Prochlorococcus marinus str. MIT 9313: one gene and its partner. The protein of the gene in region 2 interacts with the protein of the main gene of each other region in a pairwise test. Links are inferred from orthologs where the notes say so. Each region holds a gene or a part of one and is shown on either strand. Other genes may lie near its edges.

Region 1 (13,310 bases), 260 kb from region 2 along the record:
TTGTAGTAGCTTGCCCTGACTGAGCGAATTGCTCGTTCCTGCAGGAGTTTGAGTTGAAAGTTTTCGTTCTCGGCGGCGACGGCTTCTGCGGATGGCCTTGTTCAGTGAACCTTGCTGATAGGGGTCACGACGTATTGATCGTCGACAATCTCAGCCGCCGCAAGATCGATATCGATCTTGAAGTCGAGTCACTGACACCAATCACCAGCATTGGCGACCGCCTTAAAGCCTGGCGAGAAATCGGAGGCAAGCCAATTCGTTTTGAGCACCTAGACATCGCCCATCAGTACGACCGATTGGTGACAATGCTCAAAACTGAACGACCCGATGCGGTGGTTCACTTTGCCGAGCAGCGTGCAGCGCCCTACTCGATGAAGAGCAGCTCCACCAAGCGCTATACCGTCGATAACAACGTCAACGGCACTCACAATCTGCTCGCCGCCATCGTTGAAAGCGGCCTAGACATCCACATCGTGCACCTGGGAACGATGGGGGTGTACGGCTACGGCTCGCACCGCGGAGCCACCATTCCTGAGGGATACCTCAAAGTGGAAGTGCCCCAGCCTGATGGCAGCCGTTTCGAGGAAGAAATTCTTCACCCAGCCAGCCCTGGAAGCGTCTATCACATGACCAAGACGCTCGATCAACTGCTTTTCCTCTACTACAACAAGAATGACCAAATCAGGATCACCGACCTTCACCAAGGCATCGTCTGGGGTACCAACACTGAAGCAACCGCTAGGGATCCACGACTAACCAACCGCTTTGATTACGACGGTGACTACGGCACAGTTCTCAACCGCTTCCTGATGCAGGCAGCAATCGGTTATCCGCTCACTGTCCATGGAACAGGAGGTCAAACCCGTGCCTTCATCCACATCTGCGATTCTGTGAAGTGCGTACAACTGGCTCTTGAAAACCCACCGGCTAAAGGCGAACGAGTCAAGATTTTCAACCAAATGACCGAGAGCCACCAAGTAGGTGAACTTGCCAAGAAGGTAGCTGCCCTAACCGGCGCCGAACTAAACCATCTTCCAAACCCACGCAACGAAGCAGTGGAGAATGATCTGATTGTGGATAACCGCTGCTTCATCGAACTTGGACTCAAACCAACCACCCTCGACGATGGCCTACTTGCTGAAGTAGTCGATGTGGCAAAACGCTGGGCAGACCGCTGCGACCGCAGTCGTATCCCATGTGTATCGGCCTGGACTTCGACCCAAGCGGAGGCCATCAAGAACCCCTCCTAAACAGCCTGCCCACACCACCCGCTGAACCAGTGAAGATCGCCTTTTTCACAGAGACCTTCCTCCCAAAAGTGGATGGAATCGTGACAAGACTCACCAAAACGGTGCAGCACCTGGTTGAAGCCGGTGATGAAGTGATGGTGTTCTGCCCGGAAGGCTGTCCTAGCGAATACATGGGAGCCGAATTGATAGGAGTGCCAGCCATGCCACTGCCGCTCTATCCGGAACTGAAGCTTGCCCTGCCCAGACCAGCCGTTGCCGAAGCCCTAGAAACCTTCGAACCCGATCTCGTACACGTTGTCAATCCAGCTGTACTAGGCCTTGGGGGAATTTGGCTCGCCAAAACCAACGGAATCCCTCTAATCGCTAGCTACCACACCCACCTCCCGAAATACCTAGAGCATTACGGCATGGGCATGCTGGAACCCTTGCTCTGGGAACTTCTCAAGGCAGCCCACAATCAAGCAATACTCAATCTCTGCACCTCAACAGCAATGGTGGCTGAATTGAGCGAGAAAGGGATCCAAAACACCGCCCTGTGGCAACGCGGCGTGGATACCGAACTCTTTCGACCGGAACTGCGCAACGAAACCATGCGCTTACGCCTTTTGAACACAAACGACGATCAAGGTGCCCTGCTTCTCTACGTAGGGCGGCTCTCCGCCGAAAAGCAAATCGAACGCATCAAACCTGTTCTCGATCGCATACCCGAGGCACGATTGGCCCTAGTAGGCGATGGACCTCACCGCCAGCAACTGGAAAAAGCATTTGAAGGCACTGCTACAACATTTGTGGGCTATCTCGAAGGGGAAGAACTAGCCAGTGCATATGCAAGCGGGGATGCCTTTCTATTCCCCTCAAGCACCGAAACCCTTGGGCTCGTTTTACTGGAAGCAATGGCAGCAGGTTGTCCTGTAGTAGGAGCCAATCGTGGCGGAATCCCAGACATCATTACCGACGGAGTCAACGGCTGTCTCTACGAGCCGGATGGAGTGGATGGAGGGTCCACCAGCCTGATCAATGCAACCCGACGACTGCTCGGCAACGATCTCGAGCGTCAAGGTCTGCGCAAAGCAGCCCGTCAAGAAGCCGAACGCTGGGGATGGGCCAGTGCCACGCAACAACTGCGGAGCTACTACAGAACAATCCTCGGCCAACCCCTCAACCTGGCCGCCTGAGACCAAACATCAGTGTGTTCTGAGAGTCAGTGCGTTCAACTAGAGCGTGTGCGATTCCAAGCCTGAAGCACCTGCCGTGCCATAGGCAACGCATGGACCGAACCGCCACCAGGAGTGTTCTGGGCAAAAGCAACAACGACGATTTCTGCTGACTGATATGGCGCAAAACATGCAAACCATGCGTGATCAGAGCCACCGGTACTGTCCTCAGCAGTGCCCGTCTTGCCAGCCACTTGCGGAAAGTTCGGCAAATTGAGACCTGAACCAGTCCCATCCTGCACAACCTTTCGCAAACCACGCCGAATCGTCGCCAATGTGGATGGCTTGATATCGACCTTGATGCGTCGCAGTGATGAAGTCCAGTCGATCGCACCATCTGCCAGATGAGGAGTGACCAAAAACCCCCCATTGGCAAATACTGCATAAGCGCGAGCAAGTTGCAAAGGAGTGATCTGAACCACAGATTGACCAATCGAGGCGCTGGCCATGTCCTCGGGAATCCAAGGAGTCGTTCCAGCTTCAGCCCAACCCCGACCTTTAGCCGCCCAGGCCTGATGGCCCACCAAGCCCTTACTCTCCTCATAGCCAATCTCAATCCCAGTGCGGGCATCGAAACCAAGCTTGATGGCGGCTTCATAAAGCGCCTTAGAACCCACACCCACACCCACCTGATAAAAGAAGGTATTGCTGGAAAAGCGCAGCGCATCCTCATAACCGATCGTGCCAAATCCGACACCGTTGTGGTCAGGGAAACAATGCCCCCCATAAGTGATGCATGCCGCCGTCTTTAAACGCACATCAGGCAGAAACTTGCCACTCTCCATACCCGCCATACTTGTCACAGGTTTCCAAGTACTCCCAGGGTCATAGGCATTCATGGCCCGACTGAGCAATGGCTTGCTCGACGAAGCAAAAAGCTTGTCGTACTCCTTCTGCGTGGTGACCAGTTTTGAGAAAAAATTGGGATCAAAGGCAGGGCGACTAGCCATGGCGCGAATAGCACCGTTACGAGGGTCGAGTGCTACAACTGCACCGCCAGGCTTATCTTCAAGAGCCTTTTCAGCAGCCAACTGCAAATCAAGGTCCAGTGTGAGGAGGAGGTCTTTACCCGCCTGTGAAGGCTTGTCACCAAGACTGCGCTGCACCTCTCCCATAGCGTTGACTTCAAGCATCTGACCACCCCACTTCCCTCGTAAATGAGGTTCATAGGCTGCCTCTACTCCAATTCGGCCAATGCGATCTCTAATCTCATAACCCTGATCAGCGAGAGTTTTAAACTCCTTTTCAGTAATTGGCTGGGTATAACCCAAAACATGAGCGGCCAAAGTGCCGTGCGGGTAGTGACGGAGTACATCCACATCGACCTGGGCCGCTTCAAAACTGCGAGCCTGCTCTCGAAAACGCAGCACCTGCTCAGGTTTCAAATCAGTTGCCAAAGTGATGCGATAGCCATCCATGCCAACCCCCTGTCGCCTGCGCTGATCTAAATCCTGCTTAGGAAGATTGAGCAACTGAGAAAGACTGTCACGAAGCCCAGGCCAATTAACATCACTCACCAATCGAGGCTGCAAATAAAGGTTGTAGCTGAGCTTGCTTGAGGCAAGTACACGGCCTTGACGATCGAGCAGCCGACCACGAATCGGTGAGCGGGGTACCAAGCGAATCCGATTTTCATCTGCCAACTCTCGGTATCGGGCCCCTTCCAACAGCTGTAACCAGGTCAACCGCGCCACCATGGCACCACTAAACAAAAGCACCAGCGCAAACAAGACCTTGGGCTGCTGGCCTAAACCACTGTGCCGCTGATTGGCACGTCCCAAAGGCCGCGATCCGCTCATCAACGTCAGCTTTGTTCCACGCCTGATGTTGGCGATTTTTCACCAACATCTTTCTGCAGGTGAAGCTGAAGAGCATCAAGCCGTCCCTCAATCCTGGCCAGCACCTCCAGCAAAATCTGCTGATCCTGAGGGTCTGGGGAATTCACAACGACATCATCAACGGCCACATTCACTGCCATCACAGGATTCCCCAGCCCTGGGCTGACCTGATCTAATCGATCACGTACTGATCGAGCAGCAGCTTCTCCTTCAACACGGAGCTCCTGGAGGGGATCACTTGAGCCCGTAAAAGCTTCCACCATTTTTCTCGCTCCACCACGACGAACCCGATCAACCATCGCCAAGCCAACAGGAAGAGCATCCTGCATCAGGGAAAGGCGAAGGCTGTCGAACGAATCGTCGGCCATGCAAGCCTCAAAGGTCTACCTAACAACAGTTTGCTCGGAAGGGATCAAAAGTGTTGGGCAAGACGTTTGAGACATTCCCATCGACCAGCCCCCAAAACCTGCCAAAACCAATAACGCCACCATTGGTCCCACAGCATGATGCGTTGTCTCCAAGCTGAACCATTCCCTCCAAGACCGCAAAAAACGCTCACGAGCAAAGCGCTTGCGCTCACGAGACTCTTGTTTGAAACGCCTGCGAAACGACTTCTCGACCCAGCGCTCAAAAGACTGCTTCTTGGTGACCGCCATCTTGCGCTCGACCTCAAGCAACTGGCCAGCTGTAAGTTCAGGGTGAAAAGTGCCGATCAGCTCCAAACTTTTAAGGAACATCTCAACAGCAGCATCCTTGATATCCCTTTGGCTCTCATCCAACAGGGCCCAATCAAGCTCAGGGTAAAAGCGACCACGATTGAGGCTGATCTGGTCTTCACCCAACTGACCGGGCTCCCTTAACCAACGATCGGTGTTGCTGTCAAACCTTCGCCAGTACAGGAAAGGGTTGATATAAACGGTCTTACCCGCAAACTGAATGCTGTCCTGTTGCAAACGGCGATCTAGCTGTATGTCTTGCTGGTGGGCGACGGTCAAAAGTCTCTAGGCCAGTGGCCCAGGTTATCGAGTCATTCTGAGCTTCACCAGTCCCTGATCACCTCAACAGAGTCGACTTTCACTTCAAGGGTGCGAATCAACAAGATTGAGTGATGCAGAGCATTCTCGAAGATGACTTGAGCTCATGCAGCCGAGTTAGAGCAGAGAGGGTTGGCGAACAAGATTCGACGCTAGAAAGATCATCTAATGTTTGTCACCATCAACACATCGGCAATGATTGCCAAATAAGCGAAAGTCAAAGTTGATCATTAGCAGCATGAAACAAACTGATTCAAACAACAATTGACAAGAAAAGTGCAAGCTTATCAAAGGCCAAGATAAATAACATTCTCAATCCAACTAAAATCGTAGAGTTCTTAAAACTGATACCAGAATGTGCAACTCTGCATCACCTCCAATAAAACGTGAAGCCGCAATTTAGGGTGAAGAGAAAAATTTAATACTTAAACTATTCCCACTCAATCGTTCCAGGAGGCTTACTGGTAATGTCAAGCACAACCCTGTTTACACCTCTCACTTCATTGACAATTCGATTGGAGATACGCTCCAAAAGTTCATGAGGTAAACGCGACCAATCCGCTGTCATGCCGTCCTCACTGGAGACACATCGCAGCACAATCGGCCAGGCATAGGTGCGTTTATCCCCCATTACCCCGACAGAGCGAACCGGTAGTAATACGGCAAAAGCCTGCCAAATCTCGTGATATAAACCCGCCTCACGGATTTCCTCTCGCACGATTAAGTCAGCATCGCGTAAGCAATTGAGCTTTTCATCGTTAACTTCATCAAGGATACGAATCGCCAGACCTGGCCCAGGAAAAGGATGGCGGCGGACAATCTCCTCAGGCAGCCCCAAAGCACGGCCTACCTTACGCACTTCATCCTTAAACAATCGCCTAAGTGGCTCCACCAATTTGAACTGCAAATCTTTGGGAAGACCGCCCACATTGTGGTGGCTCTTGATCTTCACGGCCACCCGCTCTCCGGTTTTCGGGTCGATGTTGGTACCAGAACTCTCGATCACATCCGGATAAAGAGTGCCCTGCGCAAGATAATCAAAGGGACCGAGACGATTGCTTTCCTCCTCAAACACCCTGATAAATTCCGTGCCGATGATCTTGCGCTTTTCCTCAGGATCAATAATCCCCTTGAGCTTAGAAATAAAGCGTTGACGAGCATTAATGTATTCAACATTGATATGGAACTTTTGATCAAAGAAATCCATCAAGAATTCAGGCTCACCTTTACGCATAAAACCCTGATCAATAAACATGCACGTGAGCTGATCTCCAATGGCCTTTTTTAATAGAAAAGCCAAGGTTGAGGAATCAACTCCTCCAGACAAAGCAAGCAAGACCCTTTTCTGACCCACCTGAGCCTGCACCTGAGCAATCGCTTCTTCAATAAATGCAGTGGTCGTCCAATTCGGCTCACAACCACAAATGTGGTAAACGAAGTTTCGAATCAGAGCAATTCCATGGCTTGAGTGCACCACCTCAGGGTGAAACTGAACGCCATAAAACTGACGATTGTGATCAGCAACCGCCGCATCAGGAGTATTGGCTGTGTGAGCAAGCCGCACAAACCCCTCAGGCAAATCCCTCACCACATCACCATGGCTCATCCACATCGTGGAGCCACTTTCAACATTGGTGAGAAGGTCCCTAGGGTCCTCGACCTGCAAGGGAGCCTTACCGTATTCAGCCTTGCCAATAGCAGCCTCCACCCGACCACCCAGCTGCTGCACCATTAACTGCATGCCGTAACAGACACCAAGCACAGGAATACCCAAATCCCAAATGTTCGGATCACAAAGCGGCGCTCTCTCGGCATACACAGAGCTAGGTCCGCCACTCAAAATGATGCCCTTCGGGGCAAGCTGGCGAAGCTCATCCGCTGAGGTGCAATAGCTCATTACCAATGAGTAGACCTCTGTTTCTCGCACCCGACGGGCAATCAGCTCTGAATACTGAGAGCCAAAATCGAGAATGACGATTGCCGGCTGGCGCTTACCTTCAGACTGGGAATTGGACATATCAGCGAAAAAGCTCCTCTGGAGTCAACCAACAGAACGTTCAGGGTAGAGAAAGGCTTATCGGTGAATCCTCAGGGGTCACTCCCAAGACAGCCAACTGTTGAGACCCTTGGGGACCAGCCCAGCGCAACCGTCGCTGACGATCGAAAAGAGCTGCCCCAATAGCTATCGACCATGAGCCATAACGGGCAAGGTAGGCAGCACTGCGATGCTCCACTGTTACCGCCAGCCGATACCAAAGCTTGCGTACCAGCTCTGGGTCTTGAGCTTCCAGCATCTTCAATGCTGCCTCCATGGAATCAGCCTGGCCAAGTTGCCGGATCAGATCCAACGGCAATCCTTCTCGCACAGCCATGGCCGCAAGCACCTCCAAACGACCATCTGCCAGATGGTGATGAGTATGAAAAATCCCCCCTGCCAACTTCACCAACTTGCCGTGATACCCCAACAACAACAATTGCTCCACCCCAGCCTCTGCCGCGGCCACGATGACAGGCCCCAACCAATTGCCAATCTTGAGGAGCGGCTGGGCAGCCAACCCCAACTGTCGAGCTAGATCAAGACCATTCTCACCAATCACCAAAGTCATTGCTCCACAAAAATCTGAAGCGGCACTTTGCCGACGTAGTTGCTCAATGGTCTGCTGCAACTGATCAGGAGAGGCGCTGACCTGCACATCCGCCTGGGTACCAATCAAGGCCAAGCCATCCACAACCCCAAAAGCTGCATTACTGGTACGTGCTGCCAAATCTCTACCCCTAGGCAACACAACTTCCAACTGCAACCCTCGACCCGAAGGCACCAGGGGGTACAAATTACGACTCAAAAGCTCGCGTGCAAATCGAGACACACACGCCTCTCCACCGGACCCCAGCGTGCCAACACCCTTGCCTGCCAAGAGATTCAGCCAGGCTTCTGAATGAACATTCAACTCATCATCAACCAACTCCTGCCACTGAACACACACCCAAATCTCCAAACCTCTTGTGAGATCCAGACCTGAACCTGGATCGCAATGGCTGATTGCCAAAGCCTGTTCACCTCCAGCCAAAACCGCTGCCGAGGTGACTGAAACAGCCAAAGGTTCGTCGCGATCAGGCAATTCAAGCAACTGAGAAGCACTGAAAGGCCTGCCAAGCAAAGCTTCAGTAGCAGCTCGGGCCGCAGCCGCGACCCAAACCGGGAGCGTCAACCCCCTTGAATCAGCATCGGCGTGATCGATAAAAAACCCTTGCTTAGGTATTTTTGAGGATGGTTCATTACTAAGCCTTAGGCCGTGCAGGACAAACTCACCCTGATGATCCCGGGTCCTACACCGGTTCCCGAAACAGTACTCAAAGCCATGGGTCGCCACCCCATCGGCCATCGCAGTGGAGAGTTTCAAGCCGTCGTTAGACATACCACCGAGCAGCTGCGCTGGCTGCATCAGACCAAAGCAGATGTTCTAGTTATCACTGGAAGCGGTACCGCTGCGATGGAAGCAGGAATCATCAATACCCTCAGCTACGGCGACAAGGTCCTCTGCGGCGACAACGGCAAGTTTGGACAGCGCTGGGTAAAGCTGGCTAAGGCTTACGGCCTGGACGTACAAGTGATAAAAGCAGACTGGGGACAACCGTTAGACCCAGAAGCCTTCAAAAAAGCACTGGAAGCAGATAATGGCAAAACAATAAAAGCCGTAATTCTCACCCACTCGGAAACCTCAACCGGGGTCATTAACGACCTTGAAACCATCAGCAAATATGTCCGCACTCATGGCAAAGCACTAGCCATCGCTGATTGCGTTACAAGCCTTGGGGCCTGCAATGTCCCCATGGATTCTTGGGGTCTAGATGTGGTTGCCTCCGGTTCCCAAAAGGGATACATGATGCCTCCAGGTCTCAGCTTCGTGGCCATGAGTGAACGAGCCTGGCAAGCGCATCAACAATCGGATCTACCGAAGTTTTATCTCGATCTGGGGCCATACCGAAAAACTGCCGCTCAAGACAGCAATCCATTCACCCCTGCTGTGAATCTCTACTTCGCACTGGAATCTGCGCTGGGAATGATGCAGTCAGAAGGACTGGAAGCCATCTTTGAACGTCATGCTCGCCATCGCGCAGCCGCTCAGGCCGGCATGAAGGCCATCTGCCTGCCACTGTATGCAGCTGAAGGACACGGCAGCCCAGCGATCACCGCAGTCGCACCTGAGGGAATTGATGCAGAGCAACTGCGCAAAACTGTCAAAGAGAAATTCGACATCCTGCTAGCAGGTGGACAGGATCATCTAAAAGGGAAGGTCTTCCGTATCGGCCATCTTGGATTCGTATGTGATAGAGATATCCTCACTGCCATAGCTGCCATCGAATCCACCTTGCAATCTCTTGGCTTGCATAAAGGCAACATGGGAGATGGCCTGGCAGCAGCAGCAGCAATTCTGAGATAACAGTGCTCGCCAACAAAACGAACTAAAGCTGATCTAAACTGATCAAATGCGGGTGTAATTCAGTGGTAGAATGTCAGCTTCCCAAGCTGAACGTCGCCGGTTCGAATCCGGTCACCCGCTTATCAAAGGATTAATCAAGGTTCATAGAATACTCATTCATATTTAACAAACCAAAAAGCCTGCCTAATTGAGAATAGGCTTCAAAGCATTATTCAATGCAAATTCAGGATCTGGGCTTGATTAATTGAAGAACTTGTGGGCCAACCACTCCTGCACGACGCTCCTGATCTAATGCCTTAAGAATCAAACTGCCAGCAGCCTGAAAATCTCCCGCTTCAGCCTGTGCAGAAGCTCGGTCAAAAAAACCACTCGCGGCCTTCAAGTAAACCTCGCGTTGAATAGAAGCGGAATTCGTGCCCGCTGTTGTTCTCAAAAAAGTAGACGTCAAGACTGCTGAGCTGAACCCCTTGATTGAAAGTTTAACGCGAATTGTCTAGTACAAGCAATATCGAGCATCAAAACAGCAAATGTTGTTGCCCAAATCAGCCAATTGATATGTATAAAAAATATAAGGGGGCTAAATCAGGTTCCTGGCTCCTCAATGTTGCCTCCCATAGTTTCGATCTGAGCTCTTAAGACTGACGCACGAGTCTGGTCACCACGAGTTGCGGCAACAGCCAATGCAAATTCAAGCTTCTCGAGCTGATGCCCCCCCTCATGGAAGGCCTGAAGTCTGATAGAAGATCTCACTAACGGTGAAAATACTGAGCTGGTAACCCCAGCTTTGCCAGAGGCAGAAATGGTTAAAGCCATGGATGCCTTTCTTTTTATTGTGCACCCGATGCCACCCTCATGCCGCAAGAGTGTCTGGTTCCCCTGACCAAGACTGAGGTTCTTCTCGGGCTTGATCCTCAGCTTGATCAGAACTATCAAGAAGTTCCTGGCACTCTTTTAAAAGCTGCTCAACCCCATCGAGCATCTCCATTTCCTCTGCGGGAATCCTCTGAGGTTCGCTCTGCTGTCTCAACTGAAACTCCAAAGCCTCCTGACGCTGCTCCAATTTAACGAGCCTCTGCGATAAAGCAGTGATCGTCTGAACCAGGTCTTCTGCAGTACGAGTAATTCGAAAAGAAACTGACGAGGACATAGCCACAAACAAATACTTTGTCCCGATGACAACACATGAGGAATAAAGGCTCAAGTCATTAGGCAGATGGTGAGGAGAATCATTTGCGCTCAAAGTATCTGTACTGTTTCAAATCGATCCCATGCCTTCTCTGGCAACGTTACTGATTTATCTCATGGCAGGAACAGCATTGGGTCTGCTGACATTGCGCACTGGCATTCCAGCAGCACCCCTTGCAGGTGCTCTTTTAGGTGCAGGGCTCGTGAGCATGACCGGTCGCCTTGATGTTGCTGAATGGCCCTCAGGAACACGCACCGCAATTGAAATCGCCATCGGCACGGTGATCGGTACCGGCCTGACCAAAAGCTCCCTAGGGGAGCTGCAAAACCTCTGGAAACCAGCCCTACTGATCACTCTGACCCTTGTACTTACTGGGATAGTGATCGGTCTTTGGAGCAGTCGATTACTAGGTATTGACCCTGTGGTTTCTCTCCTCGGCGCTGCCCCAGGAGGCATCAGTGGCATGAGTCTGGTAGGTGCGGAATTCGGCGTCGGTGCTGCAGTCGCCACCCTGCATGCTGTGAGATTAATCACCGTACTTTTGGTACTACCGCTTCTGGTGAAGCTATTGGCCCCATTAGGACTCATTGATTCCTGATTAAACCTGGACAGGACAGTTTCAATCGATAAGTTGATCAATACTGTGTTGACTTGCAAGCGATGAATCGAAATCGAAATCGAGTTGCCCTTTCACTCACACTGCTAGGCCTTGTGGGAATCAGTCTTTCTGCCACAGCTGCCCAGTCAGCAACAACTGATGCCGCAAGCAAAGGAGCCCAGATCTACTGCTTCATGCGTAGTAATGGCAATAACCATGAGGTGAGCTGGACTGCCTCTTATGCCCTAATCAAACGCCAGGGAAATAGCCTTTTCAAGACCTCACCAAAGCATGCTGCCGTATTAATTACTGAAGCAGTGGTCAATGAACCCAGCAATTATCCAAACTGCGGTCAATACCTTGGTGATCTCTACGGAGGTAACAAAGGCTCTTCATCTGGAGCTGATCAAGTAAGTGGTGATGAGACTGTCATCGACTCCTATAGCTCTGGTAATACCAACACCACCACTCCTTCAAGTACAGATCATGAGCAGCACTACAGCTATTAAATTCCCTCGCTTCCTTGCCAAACTATGTCTGAGCGGATTGCTGCTTTCCGGTCTTAGCTGCAACAGTCGCTCAGCACCAACCAATCCATCTGCTGAATCGAATATCTCGTCCCAAGCTTGCTTGGAAAATCTTGACCTCAAAGGACTCGACCAAGCCCTACTGCGCTGCAATAGCGTAGTGAACCAACATCAAAACGACCCTGAACCACTCAACGACCGGTCACTGATCTACACCCTGCTTGGCCAAACCAATTTGGCTTGTCAAGATGTCTCCAAAGGCCTAAAGCTTCTGAATCAACAAGGCACGTCAGCTGATCCGATGGTGCGTCACGAACTAACCGTGCGTAAAGACTCCTGCATGCAACATCTCAACATGACTGGCAAAGGCTGACGCTTGAGTCCAACACGACGAGAACCAAGCAATACCTCAATCCGCTCGGCCTTACTTGCTATCAGAGAATCCACCAGCTGATCTGCAAAACCCAGTTGGAACCAGTGACTCGTGAGTCCACCATCCATCCCCAATCGATGGCAACGATCCTCAGCCTGATCCACATCACCAGGTGTCCAGTGACGTTCAAGCAAAACCACATGCCTAGCGCGATGCAAGGTGTAACCAAGCCCGCCTACTGCATAGGTTGCCAACAAAAGGGAACTCATCCCTGATTGAAAACGATTCACAGCTTCTTGACGCTGGCCTGGACGCTGACGCCCAGTTAACAACTCACCCCCTAAGCGTTGCTGCAAAAGCAGCAAAGGACCAACAAAACTGCTGAAAAGGACAACGGCTTGCCCCTCAGCAAGAAGTGCTGCCACAACAGTCTCCACTGCTGGCAGCTTGAACTCCGCTGCAATCTGACGCAAAGCCGTAAGCACCGCCAGCGATTCCGCATCTGAACGCACCAAACCCTGCTGAACACGATGGCGATAGTTGTCAGTGACAAGAGCGAGACGATGGTCAAAACCACGAGACTCTGACTCTGTAAGAACAACCCGATGCTCTTGACGACGTTTTGGGGGCAAGCCAAGCAAAGTCTGCTTGCGTCGATGCAGAACCAATGGCCGTGTGAGCTTCCCTAGAGCATCGAGATCACTCGCACCACGTGAAAGCCAGCGTCGCTGTCCACCTTGATCTCGCCAGTAACCCTGACAAAAACGCTCTTCAAACTTGCGTTGATCTCGAGCCAAAGGATGATCAATGGCCGCCAGCAGTGGATAAAGCTGATCAGGACGACCATT
Region 2 (16,210 bases):
TTGTGGGTAAAGCTCAATTTCTCTTGTTACATGAAATACAGCCTCCTCAATTCTACCAAGGTCCTTTAGAATTATAGAAAGGTTTAAATTGACATCAGGCAGATCGGCCTGTAGATGCATTGCCTTTCTTGTATTCGCTTCTGCATCAGTTAAATCACCTTGGTCTTGCAGGATACCACCTAGATTCAGATAAATACTTGCTGAATCATCTTGCAATTCAATTGCCTGGCGTGTTGTATGTTCTGCTTCATCTAGTTTGCCTTGATTCTGTAGGATCTGACCAAGATTAACGTATGCATCAACCAAATCTGGCTGAAGTTCAATGGCCTTTCGGGTTATATCTTCTGCATCAGTTAGTCTTCCTTTTTCTCGTAAGACTAAACCCAAGTATGAATAAGCATTGGCAAGGTTAGGCTGTATAACAATTGCCTGGCGGATCGCTGCTTCAGCATCATCTAACATTCCTATCTGAAAGAAAAGATATCCCAAGTTTGCATGTGAAAAAGCATGGCGTGGAAATAGTTTGATGCTTCTCTTATAGATGTTTATTGCCTTGTCAATCTCTCCTTGGGATTGACAGATCAATGCGAAATTAGAGAATACATCTGGATCACTTAAACCACTATTAATAAATTCCTGATAGGCTTTTTGTGCCTCATTTATATTGCCTTGTTGGTGATGTTTAAAAGCGATAGCCTTGAGTTGATCAGGCGGTATTCGGGCAAACTTCTTGGAGGGCTGTTTATTTTTTATTTCTTTCTTTTCTCCAAATCCTTTCATGTTCGCAACGAGATATTCTTCTTTAATCTAATCGCCAAAGAAATTCTTGAACCTTGAAGGTAATAGCATGAAATGATGGACTTTTTTGATAGGCAAGAGCTCGACAAAAGAAAGGGAAAGAATCCTTGGACCTCAGAAGAACCGAGAATGTCATATTGAGGTTTCTTCAAGGAGATCATCGACAATTAAAGTCTGCCAATTCATTGACATTAATGCGTCAATGGCATGACATAATTCCCAAAAGCAACAGTCAAGGCATTGAAGCAAGTATTCCCCTTACTCCCCTTATTGATATGGACAGTACTTGTCCCATCCAAGGCAAATGAGTTCAAGTGCCCAGGAGACAACAACTATGAGCTTAGCTATTGCGCCTCCCAAGCCCTTAAACGATCAAATAGCCGTTTAGAGTCTCAACTAAAAGCTTCGACCTTTGAGGTCTGGAAGAGTGCGATCGGGGAGGTTTGCGCCGAAGCATATGCTGCATACAGTCAAGGTACGATCTATCCATTAATGATCATGAGATGTGATGATAACTTAAACCAAACTCTTCTTGAAGAAATGAAGGAACTCGGTGAACGTCAATAGAGAAAAGTAAAGCATAAAATTTTGCAGGGTATATATCACCCTCTTTGAGGTAGGATATAAAGCTCTATTCAACGATATTAGGGAGGTAGGAGGAGGACTATAAGCTGCCTAAATCCGTGAGCTAGCTTCTAACATAAATGATAAGTTCAAAACCATTTGATATTTCTAATGAAAAGCACTTGATAGGCTTGAAATGATTTCTCTACTCATCACACCAGCTTTTGGTGATCAGCTCTACTTCTACGAGTAGGATGATTGATGGAATTTGATGACCCTCATGCCAAAACCAATAGAGTTCAAAGAATTCTACGAGCTTCTCAAGGCAGCAAAGAATGGTAACAAAAAGGAGAGAGAGAAATTAGAGTGGATCTTGGCAGAATATGAACATGCAGAAGGCTCTGAAAGTGCTTACGATGAATTAGGGCAGGTTTTTTGCCATATAGGGGTGATGGGTCTATATGACTACGCTGGTAGTGATGATATTCAATTTATTAGTCGCTTAGAAAAATCTGTATGGGATTACCTTGAAATCAGAGTAGGAATGAGCTTAACTCAACACATGGTAGAAACAATGATAGAACATGCTAAGCAACATGAATTATCAACAAAAATGTGTGAAAAATGGGATATATCTAGAGAAGAGCTGGCAGAGAACATCGAGGATTTAGCGGTTTATGTTGCCGAGGGCATCATAGAAGTTATCGATTAGGGCAAGTTATTGCTATCATTGAAATCCTTTCTCTTCATCATTCGATCAGCTCATAAGTGCAACAGAACCTTTTGTTCTGAGCAAGAGTTAACTTGAAAACAACTAAAGATCTCTTCTCAACATTGACCATACTTTGGAATCGTTGATCCTATATTTATCACTCAGAATTCCCAGTAATCATAGCATATTTTGCAAATTAAATGATGATGGCAATAGCATTAGGGCCATGCAGGTTAATTTGGCCTATGCCGCCAACAATTTCAAGATCAGAGCATGACCAAAACACCTTTCTGGCAAGGCATGATTCTTCAATAATGAGCTAAGGCTGTTTTTAGCACAATTCATTCACTACAATAAGCTTTTTTATTGTCTAACGAAAAGCCAATAAAACATCTTGTTTTGCTACTCACAAGCATTTTATTCACACCAACACCAATTGACGCGAATCAAGATAAATGGGGCAGCAAGGTAACTCCAGGAGCTTGTTATTACCATCACATGCACCAATTAATTTGCCCTTCTCAATGGCCAAATCCTGCAAGCAGAAGTGATTGCCATCTTTCATGATGGTTATTTTTAGTGATTTCAAATGATCTTGTAGATATCAACAGGCGTGAAAATGGAAGTCTTGTTATCTTTACTGCAATCAGCCTATTTATGCCAAATTAAAGTTTGCTTCTGCTCCTCGAAACAAGAAGATTTTGCTAATTTAGTTTGGACGTTTACTTTGGGGAAGCGGTAATTTTAAGTTGCGAAGATATTCCGTTTTTCAACCTGGCAGAAGTTTTCTTAGCATGGTTTAAGAATGTAAAGCACCGGAGGGTGAAAGCTGATTTGAAACGAGACAAAAAGCCTGATCTCTCTGCCAACAAGTCAACTACTAGTTAAGCAAAGTAGCAGACATGCTCATGCTCAGAAGAGTTATTCCCTTATCAAGGCCTTCCTTGATGGCGTGAATAACTCAACTGCTAAGAGCAAAACAGCGATCGAGGTGTGCAACAGCACCATCAAGGTTCGAGTGACTGCCGTTCAGACCCATCATTCCCAGCCAAAACCTGTCATCACCTTGAAATACCAGCACAGGCTTCGCTCCCCCACCATCATGGTCATCAAGGAGTGCCATGCACAACCGTTCAACCACAATCTGACCATTGGGGCGTGCCCGCACCATGCGCAACAAAGAATCCACCTGCGAAAAGGGCACAAAGGTGGCCTGCTGAGAATCAGTCACCAAGATCAAGCCATCAAGCCACTGCACCTCCAAAAGCAAGTCCTTAATTGAGGAGAGAAGAGAAGGAAGAGGGAAGGCCACAGCGAACTGCGTCTTAATATTTTCTTCATAAGTCATCGATCCGTCTTTTCGCAAGAGTCTTTTTGCTCTATCGGCTCATCAAGCGGTAAGCAGCAAGGCCCCCATCTGTCCCGCAGCCAGAGGTCGATGGCTCGCTGCGGCAAATCCCGCGTCCCGAGCCAGTCGCTCCTGAACCTCTCCCTTTGGGAACTGCTGCAAACTGGCCTCCAAATAGGCGTAATGCTCGCGCAGACCCACCTGGGCAGCTACCGTCACCACCAACCTTCGCAGATAAAACCGCTGAAAACGTGCTGCCAAGGAACCCTCGCCCATGCGATTGAAATCAAGGACGCCTGCCCGAGCACCAGGTCGCAAAAGGCGTCGAAGCTCTATTAACCCAGCGCCTGGATCCGCCAAATTGCGCAGGCCGTAAGCCATCACAGCACCGTCAAAACGATGGGAAGGCAAGCCAGTATCCAGAGCATCTCCCTGCAACCAGGAGAGGGGCAACCAGGGCTCAACCGCGGCGCGGCGCCTTGCCACGGCTAGAGGTGCCGCAGCCGCATCTAGCCCCCAACACAGACCCTCCAGGTCGCAACCTGCGGGCCAATGCCAGTGTCAGATCACCAGTACCGCAGCAAAGGTCAAGCCAATGTTCACCTGGAAGCGGAGACAACCAGGCCAACAACTGGCGTTTCCAGATGCGGTGCAAGCCAAGACTCAACAAGTCGTTAAGCCGGTCGTAATTAGGAGCAACCGCATCAAACAACTGCTCCACCGCCTGGGGGTCACCAGGCCTCATCAGAAGATCCCATCCAGGGGCGTGAACAATGCTTGGAGCAACTGCTGCGCCCAAGGGTGATCGATGAGCAACACATCCAAAAGCAGTCTTGCCAACAAAACTTCTGCCAAATTTAGGAGTGTGTTGCTGAACACAAAGACAAAGCCTCAGAACTCAAGAGGCCGAATCGACAAACCTCGCATCAGCAGATCAGTCTTAATTTGCTCCACACTCAGCACGCCATCGTGAAGTAGAGAGGCCAACAATGCAGCTGAGGCCTTGCCAATCGTGAAGGCTTCTGCGATGTGATCTAGACAACCTGCACCTCCCGAAGCGATCACAGGCACCGGCACCGCTTCCACGACTGCTTGCGTGAGCTCCAAGTCATAACCAGCCTGAGTTCCATCTCCATCCATTGAGGTCAACAGGATTTCGCCAGCACCAAGTTCCGCTGCCTGCCGAGCCCAGCTCACAGCATCCAAACCGGTGTTTTGGCGTCCACCCTTAACAAAAACATCCCACCCCGAGCACTCAGGACGACGCCGAGCATCGATGGCCACCACAATGCACTGACAGCCAAAACGGTCGGCTCCCTGCGCTACGAGATCTGGATCCCGCACCGCAGATGAATTAAGACTCACCTTGTCGGCTCCAGCCCGAAGCAGCTCTGTGATGCCATCCAAAGAGCTGATACCCCCTCCAACTGTGAATGGAATGGTCACAGCCTCAGCAGTACGTCGAACTAACGCCACCAGCGTGGCCCGACCTTCATGGCTGGCGGCGATATCAAGAAACACCAACTCATCAGCTCCAGCCTGGCTATAGCGGCAGGCGAGCTCCACGGGATCACCCGCATCACGAAGGCCCACAAAGTTCACGCCCTTCACAACGCGACCATCAGCCACGTCAAGGCAAGGAATCAAACGAAGCGCGACCATTGGAATAAAGCAGTGACGACTGTTAAGGTTGCGCCACCTTCTAAGCCTTGCAGGCCATGTCCCAGGCTGCCACTTCCTACAGAATCGGCTCCAAGGTCCGAGTCTCTCGCGTTCGTGATCGCATTCCAGCCAAACTGGTAGAACTGCTCAAGAAATCTGACGTTGGCAGGGTCACCGGCTACAAAATGACTGACGGCATGGGCATTGGCTTGGTCGTAGAACTTAGCGATGGCACTGTCAGCTGGTTCTTTGACGACGAAGTTACCTCCGCCTGAGACGCCTGCCGTGAGCGACGCTCGCCAACTCCTTGGCATCAAAGGTGCCACTGGCACAACCAACATCTGGAAGCTGCGTCTGCAGCTCATGAAGCCTGTCACATGGATCCCACTGCTCTGGGGTGTGATTTGTGGAGCCGCTGCCAGTGGTCAATACCAATGGCGCGTACCAGATGTGCTTGCAGCCGCGGCCTGCATGGTCATGAGTGGCCCGCTTCTAACCGGTTACACCCAAACCATCAACGACTACTACGATCGCGAGATCGACGCAATCAATGAGCCCTATAGGCCGATTCCCTCCGGGGCCATCCCGCTGACACAAGTCAAGCTTCAGATCTGGATGCTGCTTCTCGGTGGTCTTGCAGTTGCCTATGGCTTAGATCGTTGGGCTGAACACACCACTCCCGTTGTGCTGTTTCTTGCCCTAGGCGGCTCATTTGTGAGCTTCATTTATTCAGCCCCACCTCTCAAGCTGAAACAGAACGGTTGGATAGGAAACTACGCGCTTGGGGCCAGCTACATCGCCCTGCCATGGTGGGCTGGTCAGGCGCTGTTCGGACAACTGACTTGGACCACAGCACTGCTGACACTTGCATATAGCTTGGCTGGTCTTGGTATTGCCGTCATCAACGATTTCAAGAGTGTAGAGGGAGATCGAGCCCTCGGTCTTCAATCCCTGCCAGTTGTCTTTGGAATCAAAAAGGCCAGCTGGATCAGTGCAGGAATGATCGACATCTTCCAACTCGCAATGGTTGTTGTTCTGATCGCCATTGGCCAGCATTTTGCCTCAGTCGTTTTGATCTTATTGATCATTCCCCAGATCACATTCCAAGACATCTGGTTACTGCGTGATCCCCTGGCCTTTGATGTTAGATATCAGACCAGTGCTCAACCGTTTCTAATCCTTGGCATGCTGGTTACTGCTCTAGCCATAGGCCATAGCCCATTAACACAGGGGATGTGACTCGCAAGCGCCGTCACTGGATTGTTATTTCAGTTAGTGCTGTCGCCATCGGGTGTGTCGCAGCCTTGGCTGAAAGGACTCTCACTCATGGCTTGGATTCGGTTCTGCCCGATGCCCGGCGGATAGCCAACTTCAACCGGCCAGGCACCATCACGCTGCTCTCCACTGATGGGCAGGTGATCCAAAAGCTTGGTCCCGCGACCCGCGAGAAGGTTGCGCAAGACAAGATGCCTCTGCTTGTGGAGCAAGCCTTCGTCGCGGCAGAAGACCGACGCTTTTACTACCACAATGGCTTGGATATCTGGGGTATCAGCCGAGCCCTGGTGACAAACCTCCGCCAGGGTTCCGTGAGGGAAGGTGCCAGCACCATCACTCAGCAACTTGCTCGAACCGTATTCCTGAGTCAGGAACGAACCCTGCCGCGCAAACTCAAAGAAGCTGCTCTGGCCTACAAGCTGGAGCGACAGCTCAGCAAACAGCAAATCCTTGAGCAGTATCTGAATTATGTCTACTTGGGCTCAGGTGCTTACGGCGTAGCCGATGCAGCCTGGGTGTACTTCTCTAAATCCCCCAATCAACTCACACTGCCGGAAGCCGCTCTAATCGCTGGCATGCCCCCTGCTCCCTCAGTTTATTCACCACTGGTCAACCAGAAAATTGCCCTAGAACGCCGCGCAATTGTCCTTAAACGAATGCAGCAGGCCGGATTTATCTCTGCCAGAGAAGCCGATGCAGCTCGCGACAGCCCCCTCACTCTCAAGCCAGCGATACCGAAGTACTTCAACAGCAGCGCACCATTTTTCACCAGCTGGGTAGCCCAGCAACTCCCCAATCTGCTCACCCCAGAGCAACTAGAAGTGGGTGGACTCAAGATTCACACCAGCCTCAATCTGGCTTGGCAAAAGCAAGCCCAAGATGTGATCAGCAAATACGCCCCCGGGAACACAGAGGGTTCCATGGTGTCTATCGAACCAAGCACCGGTGAAGTGCGGGTGATGGTAGGAGGCAAAAACTTTAATACCAGCCAATTCAATAGAGCAACACAGGCTCTGCGTTCACCTGGCTCCACCTTCAAGCTTTTTCCCTATGCAGCAGCCATCAACGCCGGCATCAAGCCAGAGGACAAGGTTGTGGACGCGAAACGCTGCTGGAGAGGATATTGCCCAAAGAACTTCGGCAACAAATACCTGGGATCAGTGGCACTCGCTGATGCCCTGAGATACTCCCTAAACACTGTTGCAGTCCAACTACTAGACAAAGTGGGCTTTGATGCCGTGATCAGCATGGCCAATAATCTTGGCATCGGCACCACTCGCCCATTAGGCAAGTACTATCCGCTCGCTATTGGGGCCTACGAGCAAACAGTACTCGACATGACGGCAGCCTATGCCGCAGTAGCCAACCGGGGCATTTACATGAAGCCCACGCCATTTGAAGAGATCCGAGGCCCAGACGACGAGGTGATCTGGAACCACCAGTTAGAAGGCTACAAAGGTCGTCGAGCCCTCGATAGCGACGTAGCAGACACCATGAACTGGATGCTCCAGCGCGTTGTCAGCGGTGGCACTGGAGCTGCGGCATCCCTCGGTGACCGGCCAGTAGCGGGCAAAACCGGCACATCGGAAGGTGCCCGTGACCTCTGGTTCATTGGCTCAATACCACAACTAACAACCGCCGTATGGTTTGGCTACGACAACAACCGAAAGACATCTGGCGGCAGTGGTGATGCTGCATGGGCCTGGAAGCAGTTCATGACCAAGATCCAAGACAATTTTGAGGTACAACCCTTCCCACCAAAACCAGTTATGAACCGCACCTTTAGGCCACCAGGCAAAACGAGGAGCAAACCAAAGAACGGCAGCGAGGATGCTGCCAAAGACCAAGATCAAACCCAGGGCCCTCCACCCAGATACATCGCACCTCCAGGGGGACCGCCGCTCAATGAAAACTTCGAGCCAATGCCTATTCCCTGATCAGGCTCAGCTGAGATCCAACACGGCTGAATAAAAACCATCACCACCATGCTCAGGATCAGGCCATAGTTGCTGTTCCTGAGACAAGCTCAATTCAGGATGCCGACCCAGGAAGGCCTCGATCTGATCAAAGTTCTCGGCCGGATGGATGGTGCAAGTGGCATAAACCAACCGGCCTCCAGAGCTAAGCAGAGGCAGAAGGCCTTCCAGCAGCTTGGACTGCAAGATCACCAACCCCTCAACCTGCAACGGAGTGACTCGCCAACGTGCGTCCGCATGACGGGCCAAAGTACCTAACCCAGAACATGGGGCATCCACAAGAATGCGCTGGAAGGATCCTCGCCAGCTTGGCTTCACCGCCAACAGATTCGAGGCATCTGCGACTAGAGCATTGAGGCAGTCACCCCCCAAGCGAGCAGCATTATCCGCCAAGCGCTTGAGTCGACCAGCGGAACGATCCACAGCCCACACCTCTCCCGAACCACCCATCAGCTCAACAAGATGAGTGGCCTTACCCCCTGGTGCTGCGCAAGCATCAAGAATCCGATCCCCAGGCTGTGGCCGCAAAAGCGGTGCGACCAACTGTGAAGAGCGATCCTGCACACACCAATGTCCTTGCTGATAGCCAGGCCACTGGCTTAGGTCACCAGCACTACCAGTCACCATCAAACCATCAGGGCAGCTCTCGATCGGAGTGCTCTCTACTCCAATAGCCTCAAGCGCCAGCCTTACTTTCTCACGGCTTGTACGACGTCGATTGATCCGCAAATCAAGTGTTGGTACCTGGTTGCTGGCACGAGCAAACAGCTCAGCTCCCACCTCGCCTCGCCAAACAAGTAACTGCTCCACCAACCACAACGGTAGAGATTCCGCTTGCGCCAACCGAGCAGCAGAGTCCTCCGGCTCGAGGAGCACCATACCGGCATCGCGTGCACGCAATGCCGCCCGCAAAATGCCATTCACCACTGGAGCTAATCGGGCAAGCTTGCCGGTCTTAGCAAGTTCAACGCTGGTGTTCACTGCCGCTGCAGCTGGAATCCGCTGCATACGCAGAATCTGATAGAGCCCCAAATGCAGCAACCAGCGCAGCACTGGTGGCTGTTTGCAAGCAGGCACCTTGCCAAGACGATCCAACCAAGCATCGAGCCATTGCCGCTGACGGATTGCGCCATAAGCCAATTCCATCACCAGGCCACGGTCGGCACCGCTCATGGGGTTCTGACGAAGAGCTCGTTCGAGAGCGACATCTGCATAGGCCCCTGCCGCCACTGCCTGTAACAGCTCCCATGCCACCCGCCGCGGCAGCAGTCCCGGTACAGGTACAGATCCATCAGAGGCAGCAACGGAAGAAGAAGACAACATCAATGGTTGTCCTGGACTGAGATGAACCTTCCAGAGCTAACGCCTTCCTGAGCCATTCCCGGCAAAAGGCCCTCATCACTCAACTGCGGCCGCCAAAGATGCCGTCGTAAGGGCAAATGACCCTCGGCATCCACAAGGATTCCTTCAGCGATCAACATCTGCCGCTGCATCCAGTCAGATCCTTCACGGCTCAAACTCATCGAAATCATCCCTTTCGCATTCACCACTCGATGCCAAGGAACCTTGGATGGCAAAGGTAATCGACGCATAGCCCAACCCACCTGACGGGCACATCCATAGGCACCGATCATCTCGGCAATCTGACCATAGGTCGCTAACTGGCCGAAAGGGATGAGGGACACGGCATCCCATACCCTCAAGTCAAAAGACGCTTGGCCCATGCCTCTGCTGCCTCGCCGATTTGATCGTCTCAAGGCTGTTCTGGATTGCCGAATGGCAGATCTGACGGTTCTGCTTGAGCACGTAGAAAAACCCCACAACCTCTCAGCCATTCTGCGCAGCTGCGATGCGGTGGGTGTCCTGGAAGCCCATGCAGTGAACTATTCAGGACGCCTGCCCACCTTCAACAGTACCGCTCAGGGAAGCCAAAAGTGGATACCGCTCAAAGAGCACAGCAGCATCGAAGTTGCCGTCAAGGCCATCAAGGACAGTGGCTTTCGCCTTTATGGAACCCATCTAGGTGGAAACGCACGCGACTACCGAGACTGCGACTTCTGCGAACCTACAGCCTTCGTCCTGGGAGCTGAGAAATGGGGCCTTAGTAAGCTGGCGACGCCGTTGATGGATGAAGGGATCTTCATCCCTATGAGCGGCATGGTGCAGTCGTTGAATGTTTCGGTAGCAGCAGCAACCTTGCTCTTTGAGGCCCTACGTCAACGACGGCTGGCTGGTATCGCACCTCAAGCAGGCGAAGGCCTAGAACCAGCGCTTTATCAACAGCGCCTATTTGAGTGGGCCTATCCAGAAGTTGCAGCATGGTGCCAGCAGGAAGGCAAGTCATATCCTGCCCTTAACGATCAAGGCGAAATCCAAGGAAGCCTCCCCCGCAACGTGAGATTGCGCTGTTAAGCAACCAGCCAACACTCAAAATGGCATCTGCACATCTTTGCTTGCATGCGATCAATTGATCCCAAGTTGTTTTTGACGTGCCGCGGGAAGACGCAAGCCAATCAGCAAGACAATGCTTTCCAGCAAAATGTTTTGGCCTATAAACAGCACAACCATGGCCAAGCCGATCGCTAGCATCTTCTCAAGCAGACCGATCACATCATCAGAATTTCGGCGCCCGGAGACCCAAAGGAAGATCATCATCGCCAGCAAGATCAATGTGATCCACCAGGGCATGGCTTGAAGCAAAGACTTCCCCCAGTGTGGCCCTCCAAAGGATGCAATGGGAGTGATCTGAAATCAGGCAGTCGACTCATCGAGACCACTCACCCATGCCTCCAGCCCCTCACCAAGGAATGAGAGTCCCAGCACCAATACGAACATGGCCAAGCCTGGATAGAGAGCAGTCCACCAAATCCCAGTTGGCACTGCTGCCAGAGCCATATTCAGATCACTCCCCCATTCAGGCACAGTTTCCGGCAATCCCAGGCCGAGAAAACCAAGGCCACCAAGCACCAAAACAGCATCAGCAGCATTCATGGTCAGCAGGACTGGCACGGATGTGATCACATTGCGAAGCAGGTATTTGCGCAAGATCCAAATGGGGCCAGCACCGAGGGAACGGGCAGCCTCCACGAACAGTTCTGCTTTCACCTGGGCTGTTTGGTTACGAACCACGCGGAAGTACTGGGGCACATAAACAACACAAAGGGCTGCGGCCGCATTGGGAATACCCCGTCCAAGCAAAAAAGCCAAGACCACAGAAAGCAAGAGCACCGGCAATGTGTAGAGGGTGTCCATCACCAACACCAACATGCGATCAAAAGCACCTCCGAGGTAGCCACTCATCATCCCTAGGGGCACCCCCACCAACACAGCCAAGGTCACCGCAAGAAGAACCACCTGCAAAGCCACACCACTGCCCTCCATGGTGCGAACACATACGTCCCGTCCGAGACGATCAGTTCCGCACCAATGCCCCCATGAAGGAGGCGCATAAATGGGATTATCAAGACCAGCGTTGGCCTCAGGCAAAACACCCACCATCACCAACAAGGGGGTGATTAAGGCCATCAACAGATAGATGGCAACAATCACCATCCCCCAGCGCGCCATGCGAGTCGACAAGGTCACTCGTGACAGACGCAAAGACGAAAGATCAAAGCTCACTGCTGAGGAAGCAGACAGAACAGTCTCTGCATTGTTGCTAAGCCGGCTGAAAACGTTGCAACTCAATCACAAAGATCGCTCCACCATCAGCAGCATTCTCAACCCAAACGCGGCCTCCCATCCGCTTCACCAACGAGTACACAAGAGCTAGACCAACGCCACTGCCAGGTTGTTGTGCCGTGTTACTACCGCGCTGAAACTGCTGAAAAATCAGCTCCTGATCTGCCTCTGGCACACCAGGGCCATGATCTCGAACTTGCAATCTCACATGTTCATGCGTGCTAACGCAGCTCAATTCAACTCGCTTTTCTTCTGGGCTGTACTTGAAAGCGTTCTCAATCAAATTGCTAAGACACTGCACGACCCTATCGTGATCACCAAGAGCCCAGATCTGATCAAAACCGTGTGAACTCGATTGGATTTTCAAGCGAGTCTCATGATCACCTTGGTTTAGTAAAAGCACCTGCTCTAACGTCTCAAATGCGGAAAAAGGCTCGGACGTAATCACCAGAGCGCCAGATTCCTCACGCGCAATATCTAATAGATCAGTGATTAACCTTCCGAGACGACGAGTCTCATCATCAATGATCGTCAATTGATGCCGCTGATCTTCACTAAGGTTTCCTGATCGGCGCAAAACCCTAGAGGTATAGCCAATAATTAAAGTAATCGGTGTGCGCAGCTCATGACTGAGAGCATTAGCAAACTTCCTCTGACGATTCCAAGAATCAGCCAAATGATCTAAAAGAGCATTAAACGAACCGGCAAGCGGCTTAAGTTCCAGAGGTTCATATTTCGGATCACAGCGATGATCGTCGAGAGATCCAGACGAGACTGATTCGATCACGCCGCCAAAGCGCTGCAAAGGCTCCAAACCTCGTCGAATGCCTGTACGCGTTAGGGATAAGGTCACCATCGAAGCAAGTAAAGCAGCTAAAAAAAGAATGATGGTTAGAATATTTTGCTGGCGAATCTGACGACTAACATCCTGCACCAGATAAATATTCCAATCATTTCCATGCAGGTCAACTTGATCTTTAATGATTGAATAATAAGCTGAATCAATATCAATAAGAACAGGTCCATATCTGGAATCACCTTGATATTTCTGCAAACCGTAAGAAGCTAGAACCTTGCCAAGACCGATACCTCCTCTCACATCAGGGATCACAAAACCAGCCTCAAACCCCTTGGGGTGCATCGAAATCAAAAGATCAAAAGATGAAAAATCACTCAGCAATCTCTTCAGCAAAAGTGTATCAATACTGTTTTCAGATGCCGATACTGAATCGGCGCGAAGGATCAAATCCTTCGACTGACGAAGAATAGCCTTGGCATCGTTAAGATCTTCCCGCTGAGCCTGCCTACGCTGTTCAGCCGGTAGCTGCAGGTTAAACAACAACAACAAGCCATATCCCAACCCCACAGCCATCAAGCTGGTGCGCTCTATAACGCGGCGAATCGAATAAGGCGGACGCCTAAAATTGATCCAGCCCCCTCTTGCGTTCAATGACTTACCAAGACGGTTAATGTCCAACCAAGAGCTCCTTGCTTAGCATTACATACTTTTGCCGTTCTCAACGACTACACCTGTGACCGGAATCATTGATCCCTGTGATCGAGCTCACAATCCCAATGAGGGAAGGGATCTAAGTTAAAAAGATTTGTTAAATTGTTTTTCCTAATAAGTTGATTATTCAACCCTAAATTCCGGTCTCCCTTGATGCAACCCTTCCAATGAAGGGTATTGGTGGCATCTGCTGTTCTGCAGTCAAAATAAGCAGGCGTGGAACTCCATCACAAAACAGTTGCGTACTGACATCCTAAATTCCGCAAAAAAAGCATTACACCAAAGCCATATTGCGAGCAAGCTATGCATCATTAGTGTCGAACATTTCGTCTAAAAAATTTGTACCTTATCCGAATACAGCATCGATAAAAGTAAAGTTGATTGAGCCTGACATGCTTTTTGCATACGCCAATCAATTGTCAACGCGCAGGGCATCAAGCAGAGGCAGCTGAACGGATGCGCTGCATCTTCCCGTTAGGAGCCTTAAAATTCTCCTCCAGTTCAAGGCGCAACACCGGCAGAAGAGGATCCGGGCGAGCCACAAAACCAGGTTCCCCATGACTGAGCGAGGCAGGCAAGCCATAGATCAGCACACGGTTCTGGAAGCCGCCTGCGAGGTTAGGCTCGCCGTTGATGTCAAACGCCGGGCCACAGCGCATCAACACCTGGCTGCACCAGATCGGCGATGGAGCCGAGCCAACCGAGTAGATGATGGCCCTTCGACGGGCTTCGCGATCATCTTGTGCTGTAGCGATTGCCAACACAGGCTGACGACCGGCCAAGGAACAAGGCCAAAGGTTGGAGATTGGCGGATCAGCCAGCCAGCCATAGCCGCGCACCAAGTCAGCCTTGATCAACATCAGCGCATTGAGAGCCCAAATCATTCCAACGACTGGAAGGCCAAGTGAGAAGGCAGGCATGGGAATCTGTAGCCAGCTGTGCGAAGTGCTGCGCAGCGGAGCGAAGCTGATCAGCGCGCATCCGCTCGGCCATGCTGATGCGCGTGCGACTACGGCTCAGGAGCGCTAGCGAAAATAGCGAAGTGCTGCCAAGCAAAACCACAAACGCAGCCGCAAGCGCCAGGGGCAACACCAAGCCAGCGGTGGTGCTTTGAGAACAGCCCCGCTGGCGATAGGAAGTCATCTCAAAACAACAACTACGACAAGGGTTCCCCGCCGGCGTAGGCAAGCAGCACTCGCAGAAGATGAAGACCTTGATCAGTAAGAAGCCAGCAGATCAATCCTGCAAAAGCCTGCTCAACAAGGCGTTGAAATCAATCAACAGCGATAGCAATCGGCAACTAGCCTTCGGATTGGTAAAAGCCTGAAAGGCCAGAGGCCAGAGCGGATCAGCTGAGGGGCAAAAGCATGAAAGCAAGCATCTTGGGCCAACAGTTAACGAGCCTCTAAGCCGGTTCAAAGGGAACTCTCAGAGAAGCCTTAGACGATCCTTCACCACAAAATCGCCATATCAAGGCAATATGATCAGGCAAGTATTGATATTGCATATCATCATGAGCATCCTCAACCAACAGCTAAAGCTTGCGCTGTTGAGACGCCAGAAGGGAGCTAGTGCTTTACAGCAAGGCTTCACCCTGGTGGAGCTGATGATCGTGATTGTGATCGTTGGCATCCTGAGTGCGGTTGCCCTGCCGCAATTCACCGGGATTAAAGAAAAAGCTGAGCTCAACACACAACTCGGCGAAGGAGCTGGGCTTGCCAAAGAATGCGCCGCAGCAATCATTACCGACGGCCCATATCCCGATAATTACGCATCACTAACTCCAAGTACAGGCCTAACCATCTCAGGCAATTGCAATGATGGCTCTGGTGGAGCACCCTCGGCAAACGTCACCTACACCACACAAGCAGATGCCAATGGAGGCAGGGCTAACTGCAATGGAAGCGCTCTCGCGAAAGGGAAAAAATGCCGAATTAGCGTAGACAAAGACAATGGACAAGTAAGCCAATCAGCAGTCTGACCTTCAACGACAGAACGAGACGGATATAACATTAATAAACATAAGCACTAATTACAAATAGGCCATCAATAAGAGCAATTGGTCCAATCAACACGGCTATATATTTCGCGAATGGCTCATTCTGTACAAAAAGATTCTCCGCCAAAAATTCTGGCAAAAGTAACCATGGCCATGAGCTAATCTATCAAGCCTTTTTTGAAATCATCTTCTGCATAAGACTCTCAACCACTTCTCAGATTATTCTCAGTATTTACAGAAAGAAGCCTAATAGGATAGCAACGAAAGAGAGAAGAATTCAGATGAAACTTCTTCCACTGCAAGCAAATAGCGAAATAACTGGGGGCTTTACGCTGATAGAAGTTCTGCTTACGGTCGTAATAATAGGGATCCTTAGTGCCGTTGCGATGCCAAATTACTTTAATCAAGTGCAGAGAGCCAAACAAAGTGAGGCTGTAGCGACTCTGGCTCAGATACAAAACACCCTGGCAGCCTATATCGATGAGTTCAACCTAGCGCCTACTGGATGGAAAGACCTCAATGAAATTGCTGCAATCATGACAACTAAAGGGCCTGCAAATCAGACAACATTCAATCAGATTATTTTGCCAGGTGGCAACTATGCACTGAGCCGGAGTGATAATGGCGAGAATGAAAACTATTTTGAATTCACAGCAAGTTCTACTAACACTAATAGCGAAACTGC

The links.
Region 1: the proteins of AKG35_RS01440 (region 2) and mrdA interact in binary tests that used the Escherichia coli proteins (3 or more experiments, as listed by UniProt). The link is inferred for Prochlorococcus marinus str. MIT 9313 from one-to-one orthologs.

Annotation. Positions count from the first base shown.
Region 1 is NC_005071.1:38,870-52,179, reverse strand. The notes cover bases 1,863-4,715. They hold mrdA (penicillin-binding protein 2), read right to left. Parts: upstream 4,264-4,715; coding sequence 2,461-4,263; downstream 1,863-2,460. Other genes in these bases: AKG35_RS00245 (hypothetical protein), read right to left, coding at 4,686-4,715; AKG35_RS00250 (hypothetical protein), read right to left, coding at 4,269-4,670; AKG35_RS00260 (glycosyltransferase family 4 protein), read left to right, coding at 1,863-2,425. Also shown: AKG35_RS00265 (NAD-dependent epimerase/dehydratase family protein), read left to right, coding at 54-1,250; more of AKG35_RS00260, read left to right, coding at 1,280-1,862; more of AKG35_RS00245, read right to left, coding at 4,716-5,297; guaA (glutamine-hydrolyzing GMP synthase), read right to left, coding at 5,767-7,353; cobalt-precorrin-5B (C(1))-methyltransferase CbiD, read right to left, coding at 7,394-8,545; AKG35_RS00230 (pyridoxal-phosphate-dependent aminotransferase family protein), read left to right, coding at 8,630-9,778; AKG35_RS00220 (hypothetical protein), read right to left, coding at 10,002-10,226; AKG35_RS00215 (hypothetical protein), read right to left, coding at 10,361-10,591; AKG35_RS00210 (chemotaxis protein), read right to left, coding at 10,629-10,925; AKG35_RS00205 (AbrB family transcriptional regulator), read left to right, coding at 11,047-11,562; AKG35_RS00200 (DUF6554 family protein), read left to right, coding at 11,625-12,071; AKG35_RS00195 (hypothetical protein), read left to right, coding at 12,049-12,462; AKG35_RS00190 (DEAD/DEAH box helicase), read right to left, coding at 12,399-13,310. UniProt on the Escherichia coli protein: Catalyzes cross-linking of the peptidoglycan cell wall. Responsible for the determination of the rod shape of the cell. Is probably required for lateral peptidoglycan synthesis and maintenance of the correct diameter during lateral and centripetal growth.
Region 2 is NC_005071.1:302,290-318,499, reverse strand. What follows is about bases 5,809-8,807. They hold AKG35_RS01440 (transglycosylase domain-containing protein), read left to right. Parts: upstream 5,809-6,319; coding sequence 6,320-8,296; downstream 8,297-8,807. Other genes in these bases: AKG35_RS01435 (16S rRNA (cytosine(967)-C(5))-methyltransferase), read right to left, coding at 8,303-8,807; chlG (chlorophyll synthase ChlG), read left to right, coding at 5,809-6,323. Also shown: AKG35_RS01480 (tetratricopeptide repeat protein), read right to left, coding at 1-780; AKG35_RS01470 (hypothetical protein), read left to right, coding at 1,634-2,074; AKG35_RS01465 (hypothetical protein), read right to left, coding at 3,036-3,422; AKG35_RS13605 (hypothetical protein), read right to left, coding at 4,167-4,301; imidazole glycerol phosphate synthase subunit HisF, read right to left, coding at 4,314-5,084; AKG35_RS01450 (cytochrome b6f subunit PetP), read left to right, coding at 5,141-5,359; more of chlG, read left to right, coding at 5,370-5,808; more of AKG35_RS01435, read right to left, coding at 8,808-9,658; AKG35_RS01430 (MGMT family protein), read right to left, coding at 9,658-10,059; tRNA (guanosine(18)-2'-O)-methyltransferase TrmH, read left to right, coding at 10,058-10,747; AKG35_RS01420 (hypothetical protein), read right to left, coding at 10,799-11,023; AKG35_RS01415 (ABC transporter permease), read right to left, coding at 11,087-11,902; AKG35_RS01410 (sensor histidine kinase), read right to left, coding at 11,994-13,493; AKG35_RS01405 (prepilin-type cleavage/methylation domain-containing protein), read right to left, coding at 13,961-14,386; AKG35_RS12670 (hypothetical protein), read right to left, coding at 14,370-14,669; AKG35_RS01395 (pilin), read left to right, coding at 15,040-15,507; AKG35_RS01390 (type IV pilin protein), read left to right, coding at 15,807-16,210. UniProt on the Escherichia coli protein: Cell wall formation. Synthesis of cross-linked peptidoglycan from the lipid intermediates.